3 regions of the Pseudoalteromonas aquimarina genome follow, and region 1 is predicted to be linked to each of the others. Evidence: predicted binding sites of a transcription regulator. Region 1 holds the regulator's gene; each other region holds the start of a gene.
The links. The regulator LexA, encoded in region 1, represses DNA repair genes until DNA is damaged. The targets are predictions, from matches to a motif close to TACTGTATNNNNATACAGTA.
Positions count from the first base shown of each region.

Region 2: a site for LexA is predicted at 1,568-1,587, ahead of AAEU29_RS20490 (LexA family protein). Genes of this name have one in related genera too.
Region 3: a site for LexA is predicted at 2,126-2,145, ahead of recN (DNA repair protein RecN). Genes of this name have one in related genera too.

Region 1 is NZ_JBMMUG010000005.1:205,026-209,560, reverse strand. Features, by position in the region: gene tesB (acyl-CoA thioesterase II) at 1-252, shown strand, start outside; gene plsB (glycerol-3-phosphate 1-O-acyltransferase PlsB) at 279-2,690, opposite strand; gene lexA (transcriptional repressor LexA) at 2,941-3,558, shown strand; gene coxB (cytochrome c oxidase subunit II) at 3,900-4,535, shown strand, end outside.
Region 2 is NZ_JBMMUG010000012.1:30,694-35,228, forward strand. Features, by position in the region: gene AAEU29_RS20480 (hypothetical protein) at 167-412, shown strand; gene AAEU29_RS20485 (hypothetical protein) at 689-973, opposite strand; gene AAEU29_RS20490 (LexA family protein) at 1,175-1,498, opposite strand; gene AAEU29_RS20495 (hypothetical protein) at 1,857-2,129, shown strand; gene AAEU29_RS20500 (hypothetical protein) at 2,553-2,738, shown strand; gene AAEU29_RS20505 (hypothetical protein) at 2,735-3,118, shown strand.
Region 3 is NZ_JBMMUG010000001.1:936,254-940,788, forward strand. Features, by position in the region: gene AAEU29_RS04270 (HrcA family transcriptional regulator) at 1-485, opposite strand, end outside; gene nadK (NAD(+) kinase) at 557-1,435, shown strand; gene AAEU29_RS04280 (hypothetical protein) at 1,469-1,987, shown strand; gene recN (DNA repair protein RecN) at 2,146-3,813, shown strand; gene AAEU29_RS04290 (FAD-dependent oxidoreductase) at 3,892-4,535, opposite strand, start outside.

The sequences.
Region 1 (4,535 bases):
GATTTTGAGTTTTTACCAACAGCATTACAGCCTCATGGGTTGTCATTTTTACAACCAGATATGCAAGTGGCAACAATAGATCATGCAATGTACTTTCACCGTCCTTTCCGTTTGGATGATTGGATTTTATATGCGGTTGATAGTCCAACAGCAAGTGGCGGCCGTGGTTTGGTACGTGGGCAGTTCTTTAATCAGCAAGGTGAGCTGATAGCCTCAACCATTCAAGAAGGTGTTATTAGGCAATACAAATAGAAAAGGCGGTTAAACCGCCTTTTTATTTAGTTTTCCAATGCGCTGGCTATGCGAGGTGCAAGTTGCTCTGCAATAATTTCGCTGAGCTTATGGGTGGTTTGATTGCCTGAGAGCTTGCCTTGTTCGCAATCATTAATCATATCGTTTTGTTTTAAAGTACAAATAAAGCCAGACAGTATTTTCTTGTCAAAAAACTCTGGCGTATCAATACCAAACAGTTGTGCTAGTTGCTGTGCAAACTCTTGGCTTTGCTGTTCTAACTGCTCTTGTGAAATACCATCAGTCGCTAAAATCAGTTTAATTACACTGGCGTAGCGAATCAGAGTGCATTGAATAAAACGGGCTAATAAATTGAGCTGAGCTAATGATTTGCTGTTTGGGTTAACAGCAATTGAGTCATTTTCTATGGTAACAAAGCCAATACTGCTTAACGCGTCAATTGACTCGTTGATGTAATTTTCACAATACGGCTGCATAAACCACTCTTGTTTAAATAGTGGGTAAAGCGCTTCTACCTGGTGTATTAGTTTTTCACGCGAAATTTGCTTATGACTAACTAAAATTGAGCTAATTAAACTCGGCACTGCAAATAAATGAAGCACATTATTTCGATAATAATTGAGTAACACTTTTTGCGTGTCTTTAATGCGAATAACATCAACACGGCTTTGTGTAATCGTTTCAAACTTATCTAATTTTAATGCGTGTTCTAACAGCTGTTCAGCACTTTGTTCTGGTAGGCTTACATCTTGGCTATATGGTGCAATTTCTAGCAGTCTTAAATAGCTTGTCATAGATGCGATAAGTTCAGTTTTTGTCATTGCTTGCTTATCGGTATTTAGCAAAATGCACGACATTAATGTAACCGCATTAATTGCAGCTGCGTTGTTAATATTAACCATTACAGAATCAGCTAACTTACCTACCATAGGAGTAAGCCAAGAGGGTTTATTTGAAGCATTGATGCTGTCACGCCAATCTGATTGGTGATGTGTAAGGTACTGATTAATGTTAATTGGTTCGCCAAAATTAACATTGCCTTTACCGTAATTCTTTAGCTTTCTTAGTGTTTTAAAAACACCCAAAACAGATTCGTTTTTCTTTTGTTGTCCAGCTAACTCACCTAAGTAAGTATTAACTTCCATTACGTGTTCGTAGCCAATGTAGACAGGCACAATTGAAATTGGTCTATCGATACCGCGCAAAATTGATTGTAATGTCATTGCCAGCATTCCGGTTTTAGGTGGCAGTAAACGACCTGTTCTGCTGCGGCCACCTTCAGTATAAAACTTAACGGCGTACCCTTTAATAAACAGCTGGCTTAAGTATTCACGAAATACCGATGAGTAAAGTTTGTTGCCTTTAAATGAACGACGTAAGAAGAAAGCTCCACAGCGCCTGAAAATAGGGCCTGCAGGCCAAAAGCTTAAATTGATGCCAGCCGCAATATGCGGTGGAACATAGCCTTGATGATAAATGACATAAGTCAGTAATAAGTAATCCATATGGCTGCGATGGCAGGGCATATAGATAATTTCATGACCTTTGTCAGTGAGTTCTTGAATACGCTCTGGATTATTAACTTCAATCCCGTTGTAAAGCTTGGTCCAAAGCCAAGTAAGAATTCGCTCGGAGACACCAATCATTGATTCGTTGTAATTAGCGGCAATTTCATCTACCAACTTGATGGCATTATGACGTGCTTCAGTGATTGAAATATTTTTACTTTTTGCTTCTTCTTCTATCGCTGCTTTTACTGACGCAGAAGCAAGTAGCCCTTGATAGAGTTGATCACGTGAAGGTAATTTAGGGCCAAGAGCTGCCAGTTTTTGGCGTTTAAAGTGTACGCGAGCAACGCGAATTAATTTATGCGGTAAATCGCTGCTTTGTTTTTTTCCTGAGAGCTCAGATAGCTGCAAAGGGCGACTAAAACGAATTAAATTGTCGCGACCAGAAAGTAAGACAACAAAGAGTTTGCGTAGCCAGCTTGGAGTTAGCGAGCTCGATAAAATAGTACCAAGTCCGGGTTTTTCTTTACCAGGATTACGTCCCCACAAGATAGTCACAGGAATAACTTGTAAATCATTAACATCAGATTGTTTTAATGCGTTGAAAATTTCTTCGCTTATAGCAAGTGCTGGGCTTTCTTTTTTCGCTTTACCAAAAAGCGGTGAGCGATGGTGAATTGGTATATAGCGAGGAACTTGTTTTGAGCCAATCTGTTGATTAGTTTGCGGGTCAGGTAGTCCTAACTTGTTACAAGTGGTTTTTAGTACTGCTGCATCAGCAAACGAATTTAATAAAGTGATATAAACGGTTGGCTTATTTACATCAATACCAAGATTGTCCAAAGGGTGTTCCGGTACAATTTTAGAACGCACAAAAAGCTTGTTCATACCGTTTGCGAACCATTGAATCAGAGTACTAACCAAATTCATATAACCAACCTAAAACAAAAAGGGGCGCTAGCATACCAGTTAACGTAAAAAGATTAAATAACTGGTCATGCCAGAATAAAAATAAAGCAATTGAGTGTACAACTGTAAGCATTATTTTCTTGCTTATACAAAAGTTTCTAAAAGAAATGTAATTATTAAGCATAGCGCGAATTATCAAAGAATTAAAAGTTGCGAAATAGTAACAACTGTATATACTCACAGTTACCTGTACTGTATGGAAAACCAGTGAATGAGACCATTAACTAAACGCCAAGCGCAAATTTTAGAGCTTGTTAAAGTATTTATTAAAGATACCGGCATGCCCCCAACGCGTGCTGAAATTGCCTCTACATTAGGATTTAAAAGTGCCAATGCAGCAGAGGAACATCTTAAGGCTCTTGCTAAAAAAGGGGTGATTGAGATGGTACCTGGCGCGAGTCGAGGTATTCGTTTAGTTGAAGAGGAAGAGCCAGAGCAACTAGGTTTGCCGCTAATTGGTCAAGTAGCAGCGGGCTCACCAATTTTGGCTCATGAACATATTGAAAGTCATTATCAAGTGGATCCCAATCTTTTCAATCCATGTGCTGATTTCTTACTTCGCGTTAAAGGTGAGAGTATGAAAGATATTGGCATTATGGATGGTGATTTATTAGCTGTTCACCGAACTCCTGTTGCTAATAATGGGCAAGTTGTTGTCGCGCGCGTAGATGAAGATGTAACGGTTAAGCGCTTTGAAAAAGCAGGTAAGCATGTGTTACTACATGCTGAAAATGAAGCATTTGATACCATCAAAGTCGATTTAGAGCACGATCACTTTAATATTGAAGGATTAGCTGTTGGCGTTATTCGAAACGCAGATTGGATGTAAATAAAAACAGTTAATAAGTAAGGCTAGTCGCTAATGTTACTAGCCTTATAAACTAAGCAAACACTTCTTAACAACACATTTCTAGTGTCAAATCCCCTTACTTAAATATCGCTAACTTGTAGATTTATAAAAAATTTATCTTAAATTTGACTTGCGTAAAAATTAATCGTTTACTAGACCTTAGTAGTAACCTTTGTTTTCTTTGAGCTTAAGTGCGGGCTTTGAAAACAAAATATAATAAAGAAAATGGAGTGATGCTGTAGTGCGTCGTGTGATCAAATCACATTAACTTTCACTGACCATTTCCTAACAACATAATAATAATTAGCAAAGGAGCGAGCATGAGGTTAGTTAAACTATCCTTATGGTTACTATTGAGCTTTCCTTTTTTAGCAGTTGGGACGAGTCAATATAACTTACCTGTTGGGGTGACGGACATCAGCCGTGATGTTTACGAGCTCCATATGACCATATTTTATATCTGTTGCGTTATTGGATTAGTCGTATTTGCCATCATGTTTTGGGCAATTATCCATCACCGTAAATCTAAAGGGGCTGTTCCCGCCCAATTTCATGAAAGTACCAAAGTTGAAATTTTGTGGACAGCAATTCCATTTGTCATTTTGATTGCCATGGCGGTTCCTGCCACCAAAACATTAATTGCAATGGAAGACACCACCAAAGCGGACCTGACAATCAAAGTCACAGGCTCGCAATGGAAATGGCATTATGAATACCTTGACCACGATGTGTCGTTCTATTCGGTGTTATCAACCCCTCGAGAGCAAATAACCAATCAAGATGAAAAAACAGAAACCTATTTGTTAGATGTTGATAAGCCATTAATCATTCCAAAAGGCAAAAAGGTACGTTTTTTAATGACATCAGATGATGTTATTCACTCTTGGTGGGTGCCTGAATTTGCTGTGAAAAAAGATGCCAATCCTGGTTTTATCAATGAAGCTTGGACACGTGTT
Region 2 (4,535 bases), on a different contig from region 1:
TTGTTGTTTCATATTGGCTAATTAACTATATATATGGTTATCTGGTTGTTTTTTTAAAGTGTGATCAATTTCACAAATGTAATACTTTATTATTGGTTTTATTGCGTTGTTTGGTATAATCTTCTTATGCCCTAAAAGAGGCATCACTCACCAAATGGAGTACACAATGAAAAAGTTAGTTAAATATACGGAAGTAATCGAAACGAACAGTGTTGTGATTAAAAGAACCTGTGAACTCTCTATCGAAGAAAAAGCGCACCAAAAAGCGAGTAATACAAAAGTATCTTTAAAGCTGTTTACTATTGTGTTGCTTGAAATTATAGCCGTTGCTGTTGTTTATATTTGTAGTGATGACTTTGGATATAAAAACGTAGTCGAATTAATAAAAACTATAATCAGCACTATAAAATGATAAAGGGGCTTTACGCCCCTTTTTTTGGATATTATGAATTTAATTTCCTATTTAATCATTTTAAAATGTCGGAAAGCTTCTGTTATCCATACAAATGCGTACTGAGGACATTCATAAACTCTTTTTTCTGTATCTACTCTATTATGAGGGGGTCTTCTTGGCAAACCATGTAACTCTTTCGCGTGGGCTATCCAGCAAGTTTTTACAATTCGCTTTTCTTTTTTCTTTATATACTCCTGAATGTCTTTATAAGTTGCCATTCTTTACACTCGATAATTAACTATTAGAATAGTGCTCAGCAATTTCATCAAGAGAATCACCCACTTTGTTTAGAGCATCGGCTACGTTCTCGATAGCTTCACCGATTACTTTAGCTTGAACATTAGCACCACAATCACTTATGGCCGCTTGCATAAATGCTGCAATCAGTGCTGGATTCTTTTCAGCAAACCCTTCACCAAACTGTTTGTCTATCTCAACAACTGCATCACTCATGTATACTGAGGCGGCAATTGAGCCCTGCTTAAAAAGTGATTCTAAAGAGGCTGATATATCTGTCATTTTAATTTTCCTTTATTCCAATGAGTTTTATCCCTCATTTATCAGTTACATTATGAGTTTGAAAATAAAAGCCCATAATTTTTGTCTACGCTATCACATTAATATGCTGATACACAGACTAGGGTAAATAACAACCAATACATATTTCCTTATAGTAAGCCACTGTTGAAATAGTGGGAACGTGTAAAACTTATTTATACGTTAAAGCAAACGCTGTTTTTTTCGGTGAAGTCGTAAGGATTTTGTGACTACACCCTCAAGCGTAAATTTATCAAGCGAACCGATAGAAACGGGCTTAAAGTCTTCATTGGCGGAAACAAGGCAGCGATTAGTGAAATCGAGTTGCTTGCAGACAAATTCATTATTGTACTGTGCCACGATAATATCACCGTGTTTTGCTTCAACGGCTCTATCAACTATCAGTAAATCACCATCGTAAATGCCGACCCCGTTCATACTGTCACCAGATGCCAAGCCGATAAATGTGGCGTTTGGATGCTCAAGCAATAATTCATTGAGGCTCATACCAAGCTCGGTATAAGCATTAACATCATCAAAATTTAAATGTGCTACGTTCACAATTGCAAAAAATTAAACTGTATATACATACAGTTTAATTCAAAGAGTGAATAAAACAAAAAATAATAAAGTCTCAGCAGTACCATCTATAACTAGCAACACCAAATAGGCACGTAACGAATGATATGTTAAATAGCGCTATCCATAATTTAATATTGCCTTGGCAAATTTAAAAAACACCTTTATGATTAAGTGGTGAATTTAAAAAACACCGCGCCAAATTTAAAAAAATTGTTTTTGGCTATTAAGGGCTTTGTTTTAATGTGTTCGCAAGCGAACAGGTTTTAACGCCATAAGAAGAAATATGAAATTAGAAAAGTTACGAGTTTACTTTGAAGCTGGTGATCTAATTAGCGCATTAGTTACCCCTGCATTTAGTGACGGTAAAGGTTGGTTGTTACAAGTTAAACGACAAAATGGCGTTGTGCTAACTATGCAGCTAGACAAGAAAAAGTCTTTAGGCGCTACCGGCTTTCGTGAACAAGAAAGAGTGTTTAAATCTATTGATGCGGCTGTTAAGTCGGCTGAGTCGATAGGGTTTAAAGAAGTAAAAGTAAATACAGTTTTCAAGCATTAAAAATAGCAAATATTTTGTTGTTTTTGTGTTTTTTCCTTTGAAAATAGCAAATATTTTGCTATTATTACTTTGTGGTTAGGGCATTGGGCTTTAACACTAAAAGTAAGGAGTTATATGGGAAGAAAAAGGAAAACTAAAAAGCGTTCTAATCCAAGTCAGGACGAAAAGGAAAGGCTTGAAAGATTGGAGCTAAGGCTGAAGATACTAAGGTTAGCAATTGAAATTCCATTAGTAACAACAGCCCTAATAGTCGGAATCGACAAGATTCTAAAACTTTAAATCAAGAGGGGCTGCAACCCCTCTTCATTCAATTAAAGGATAGCATAGTGATGAAAGTGAATAAAGAATTACTCCCTGTAGTTGGTGTGGTAGTGGTTACGGTTCTTTGTGTAGCCGTATATTTCGCGTTTTTGAGGTAGATTAATGTCAGCATCAAGAGAAGCTAAGAAAATGGGTTTAAAGAGCCTTAAAATAGCTATGGAGATGACAGGGCAATCAAGGCAGAACTTGCAAAACTGGTATCAAGATAAGCCTGATTTGTTTCGCGTAATTATTGAGGGTTGTATTTCAATACAAAAGAAAGAATTGGAAGCAGCTAATAAGCAATGAAAAACGCATTATTTATAGTCGTTACATTCATTTCGTTTTCAATTTTTGCGCGAGGTGGCGCTTCTGCAATTCCTAATACTTCTAAATGGAAAGAAGCTGATTATGTGCAATATCATTGCCGTGGTGAAATTGAACATAGACTACCAGATAAAACAAGGGTTGATTGTCTTAATGATACACACGCTATTGAATACGATTTTGGTTATAAGTGGCATGAAGCATTAGGGCAAGCGCTTTACTATTCAGCCATGACAAGTAAAAAGGCTGGTATTGTTTTAATTGTGAACCCAAAAACAAAAGAACGGTATTTAGCTAGGCTTAAAAAGACGATTGAAGCGCATAGCTTAAATGTAGATATATGGGTAATTCACTCGAAATAGTGTTTTTTAGATAAAAAAAGGGCTGCAATTTGCAGCCCTCAAAAAGTTGGAAATAAGAATTTACTTCTTATTTCGTAAACTTTTTACACTAACCGCAATTCTTAGGGTTAAATGAATAACCGTCAGAACAGGGATAGCGATTACTAGAACTTCAATCATTCTAGAACCCCCCATAGTCTATGGGAGTGAAGCTCACCACACCAAATGCGTCTTACTTACCTTGCTTTAGTGAGTTAACCTCTGCCTTAGAGATATACGCTCCTCTACCCGGTTAGACGCACATCTGATTACCAGTCAGATAGCAAGGATTTAAAAGAATCCGTTAAAAACCGTTGAGAAGCGAGCCTCTCCAGACTCAGGCTTATTAAACACCGATTAGTAAAAAATATCAAGCTGAAATATAACGCAAGAGTTACTAAGTAACTGATAGAATAGGTGTTTTTTTTATCTTTTTTTGCTTTTTCTATTAATAGACAATAGGTTAGAGCTATTTATCAAATCTAAATTTTTTTTTATTTTTTTTGTGGGGATAGAGAACTTATTTTGTAGGGGTGGATAACTTATTCAGTTTATTGCAATTATAAAACAACATATACTTTCAAAGGTTTCTATAATTACGATCCATAAAGATATTAACCAACTTACTTTACTTTAATAGATACAATACTGGTATGACCAGTTAAATTAAAAATTTTACAAATAGGATTAAATACGCAAATCAATTTATTTAATTTGTAAAAAATCTATACTTTCAAAGGTTTGTATAGTTATTTATTAACCTACTGACTTTAATAAATATTTAACTGGTCTAATCAGTTAAGTTAAAAGCTTTACAAATAAATTTAAATACGTAAACTTAACCATGCCTTAGAGATATACGTTCCTAGCAAATCGTTCTCACGAACGTTTGCAAAATCACCGATCACCAATCGGAGATTTTAGGAAATAAAAGGTCTTCGACTTCAAACCGGAGATTTATATAAAATTAATCAGGTATTTTTAAACTTTTCGCAAAGTTAAAATTCCATCAATAAAACCCGACTACCAATCGGGTTTTTTTGTGCCTTTAATTTATTCAAAAAGTATTTCTAAACACTTTTTTACAGCCCATGATATGAAGCCTTGTTTGATACCTTTTTTAAAAGTGTCATTTGTATAATCGTTAGACTCTTCTTTATTTTTATTATCTAGCATTTTTTACCTTCTTTATTGTTGTTTCTGGAACCCTAGATTCATCTAACTACTTTTATACATGCAGGAATAAGCGCACCATACATTATTGTTATGGTGGAGTAATGAATGAGAAAATTTTTAAGTCTGAAGATCTAGGTGTGGGTATATCGACTTATAGGATAGTTGTTTTTGTCGATCATATTTTATTATAACACGAATGAGAATTATTTGTAAAATGAGAGGT
Region 3 (4,535 bases), on a different contig from region 1:
GCATCATTGGCTTCACGCGGTTTTGCTATTTGAATGTTCTGGCTATTACCTTCTCTATCAAAGAGTAAAATAAGCCAATTCTCGACACTGAAATCAAGCACTTCAGCGCGGTAAATATGCTGCTGCATCGCTTCAGGCAGGCTCACTAAAACACACACTTGATAAAGCTGGCTTAAGCGATGGGAAAATTCGGTAAGTTGTTGTGCCGATGGTTGCCAATAATGGGCAATTTCAGAAAGTTGAAAAAACTCATCAAACCAATAACTAAAGCCAAGCTCAGTCGGAACACGCCCTGATGAGGTGTGCGGAGCGTATAACAGCCCACATTTTTCCATGCGCGCCATGGCATTGCGTACGGTTGCACTACAGATGTTAATTTGTTTCTGCTTAACAATATGGCTAGAGGCAACAGGTGTGCCTTCACCATTGCAATACAAGTCCATTACGGCAGAAAAAATAAGTTGATCACGGGCGCTTAATTTCATGTTTATTATTTATGGCCTGATGATAAAAAATCAAGATATACTGTAGGCACGACTTTATCAGCGACGATTTTATGGCACAAGTATTTAATAACATTGGATTGATTGGTAAACCTAACCATAAAGGTGCTGCAATTACCTTAGCTAAATTGCATACATTTTTAACTGCACTTGGCTATCAAGTGTATGTTGAAAATCGTGTGGCTGAACCTTTAGTGGGTGAGGAATTTAGTTCATCACTTGTTGAGATTGGCCGCAATTGCGACTTAGCCATTGTTGTGGGCGGTGACGGCAATATGCTAGGTGCTGCACGCGTACTTGCTCGCTTTGATATTGCAGTAATTGGGGTTAACCGTGGTAATTTAGGTTTTTTAACTGATCTTGACCCTGATAATTTTGAGCGCGAACTCGAGCAAGTATTGGCAGGTAAATTTAGTGAAGAAAAACGCTTTTTACTCGAAGTCGAAATTTACCGTCATGAAAAGCTAAAAAGCTCTAATACCGCGGTAAACGAAGCAGTACTTCACGCCAATAAAGTTGCACACATGATTGAGTTTGAAGCATTTATTGACCGCGAATTTGTGTTTTCGCAAAAGTCAGATGGCCTTATTGTATCAACACCAACAGGCTCTACTGCTTACAGCCTTTCAGGTGGCGGGCCAATTTTAAACCCAAAACTCAATGCTATTTCGTTAGTGCCTATGTTTCCGCATACTCTTACTAGCCGTCCGCTGGTGGTCGATGCCAATAGTGAAGTGAAATTAGTGCTTAGCCCAGCTAACGATGTTGACCTTCAAGTAAGCTGTGATAGCCATGTGGTACTCGCTGTTTTAGCGGGTGATGAAATTGTCATCAAACGCAGTGAACAACACTTACGTTTAGTGCATCCAAGCAAATATTCGTATTACAATGTTTTGCGCCAGAAGTTAAACTGGGGCAGCAGATTATATTAACTTAAACTTCAACGTTAGAAAGGAAAGTAAAAAATGGGGTTTGTTGTATTCTTAGCCACCGTTTTATTAATCGTTTTATTAACTACTTTTTTAGTGATAGACAATAACCGAAAAAAAGCCATTGCGCTTGAAAAACAACAACAAAATGAACGGATTGAAATTGTCAGCTCACGCTATCAAAAAGTAATCCAAAACTACAGCAAAGCGCGTATTATAAAGCCTAAAGATTCAAGTAGCTTGATGAAAATCAGTAATAATTTTTTTGTTATGCAAAGTAAGAACGAAGAAAACATTAGCAGTTACGAAAAAATAATTGGTCAATTAACTGATCTTCTTGAAGTGGAATTAAGTAAGTTTGAGCTTGCTGAAGATAAATTACTACTAAGCAAACAAATATATGCCTTTACAGGACAATTACCGTCTGCTGGTCATCAATTTAATAGTGACTTTTATTTACATCAATTGCCGTCTTTAAGCCAGCAAGTAATCACCACTCAGTATCAAACCATAAATGAAGAGCCAGAAGAATCGCTGCTTGAAACTGAAGTTTAATATTGCAAATGAATCTGAAGTGCTAACAGTTTAGCACTTCTCCCCTACCTATAAATTTAATCCACGTAAATCCAACTAAAATAATCGTAATTTTTAACTTGCCTATTTTTTAATTACTGTATAAATTACCAGTTAATGTACTGTATGGATAATCAGTTATGTTAACGTCATTACAAGTAACTAATTTTGCAATTGTTGAACACCTTGATATCGAGTGGCAATCAGGCATGACCACTATTACGGGTGAAACTGGTGCGGGTAAATCTATTGCGATTGACGCGCTTTCTCTTTGTTTAGGCGAGCGCGCAGAAGCCTCGATGGTCAGAGAAGGCGCAGATAAAGCGCAAGTATCTGCAGTATTTGATATTCAACACTTACCTGCGGCAAAACACTTTATAAATGAGCACGAACTTGGCGATAATAGCGAATGTGTAATTCGTCGTGTGGTTGCAGCAAATGGCCGCAGCAAAGCATTTATAAACGGGGTTATGGTACCTGCTGGTCAGTTAAAAACACTTGGCAATTTATTGATTTCAATTCATGGCCAGCATGCACATCAGCAGCTCAATAAAGCTAACTATCAACTGTCTGTGGTCGACAGCTTTGCTGGTCACACTGAGCTTTTAAACGAAGTTAAAACAGCGTACAACCAATTACAATCGCTTGAGCGAGAGCAAAAACAGTTAGCTCAAACGCTACAACAAGCTGCAGCTGAAAAACAACTGCTTGAGTACCAGGTTGCTGAATTAGATGAGTTTGCATTAGCCACTGGCGAGTATGAAGAAATTGAACAACAACATACCCTATTAAGCAATGCAAATTCGTTGTTAGAAGGCACACAAAAAGAACTACAAATTATCTATCAACAAGATAACTACAACGCTTACTCAATGGTGCAATCAAGCGCAAACCAAATAGCAGAGCTTGCGAGCCTTGATAAGAAACTTGCGCCTATTGCAGACTTACTTTTTGAAGCAGGCATCACGCTTGAAGAAGCTGCTCGTGAACTAAGCCATTATCAAGACAGTGTTGAAATGGATCCAAGCCAACTATCTGAGCTTGATGAGCGTATATCACGTGCGCTTGATTTAGCTAGAAAACATGATATTACTCCGGAAGAGTTGCCAAACTTGCATGCTGAGTTACAACAAAGCCTTGCAAATATAGAGCAAAACGATGAGCGATTTAATGAGTTAGAAGCTGAAATAGTCAAAGCAAAAGAGCAGTATTACGCATGTGCTGGCGTGCTTTCTGAAAGTCGCTCAGCGGCGGCAAAGGCGCTATCAGAGCAAGTCACCAAATCGCTTGTCAGTTTGTCGATGGAAAATGCAAAATTTGCGATTTGCATCGAACAGCAAGAATCAGTTGCCAGCAGTAAAGGGTCTGACACGGTTGATTTTCAGGTTGCTGCCAATACGGGCCAACGCTTACAACCACTGCATAAAGTAGCGTCTGGCGGTGAGCTTTCTCGAATTAGCCTTGCTATTGAAGTGATCATTGCTGACAAGATGACCACTCCAACGCTTATTTTTGATGAAGTAGACGTAGGTATTTCAGGACCAACTGCTTCAGCTGTAGGTAAACTACTTCGTCAGTTAGGAAAGAGTACACAAGTAATCTGTGTTACTCACTTACCGCAAGTGGCATCAAGTGGTCATAACCAATTTTTTGTCAGTAAAACTGACGATGGTAAACAAACTAATACGCGCATGGCAGTACTTGATAACACTGGCCGTATTGATGAAATTGCACGTTTACTAGGTGGTACAAATATCAGTGATATTACACGCACTAATGCCTCTGAATTGTTATCGCAATATCACTAAGCGATAAAAATTTTCAAATAACAAAAAGGTGGGCTATGCCCACCTTTTTAATTGCTTAGTAAAGCTTATCTAGCATGATTAAACTTCTAGATAGTCCATAATACCTTCTGCAGCATTTCGCCCTTCATAAATAGCGGTAACCACTAAGTCAGAGCCCCTAACTGCATCACCACCAGCAAAGATTTTTGGGTTAGATGTTTGGTGAGTAAATGCACCTTGTTCTGGCGCAACAATGCGCCCCCATTTATCGAGTTCAACATCGAACTCGCTGAGCCAAGGCATTGCATGAGGTTGGAAACCAAACGCCATAATCACAGCATCGGCTGGCAAAATGTGCTCTGAACCAGCAACTTCTTCAGCACGTTGACGACCATTTTGATCCGCCTCACCAAGTTGCGTTTTAACCATTTTAACACCAGTAACTTTACCGCTGTCATTTAGCACTACGCCCTTAGGTTGCACATTAAACATAAACTCAACGCCTTCTTCTTTGGCATTTTTTACTTCACGTACAGAACCAGGCATATTTGCTTCATCACGACGGTAAGCACACACTACGCTGCTAGCGCCTTGTCGAATTGAAGTGCGCACACAGTCCATCGCTGTATCACCACCACCAAGTACCACTACACGCTTGCCTTGCATATTAATATACGCATCGGAGTTATTATCGTAACCCATTTGGAAATTGGTATTGGCAATTAAGAACGGTAATGCATCAT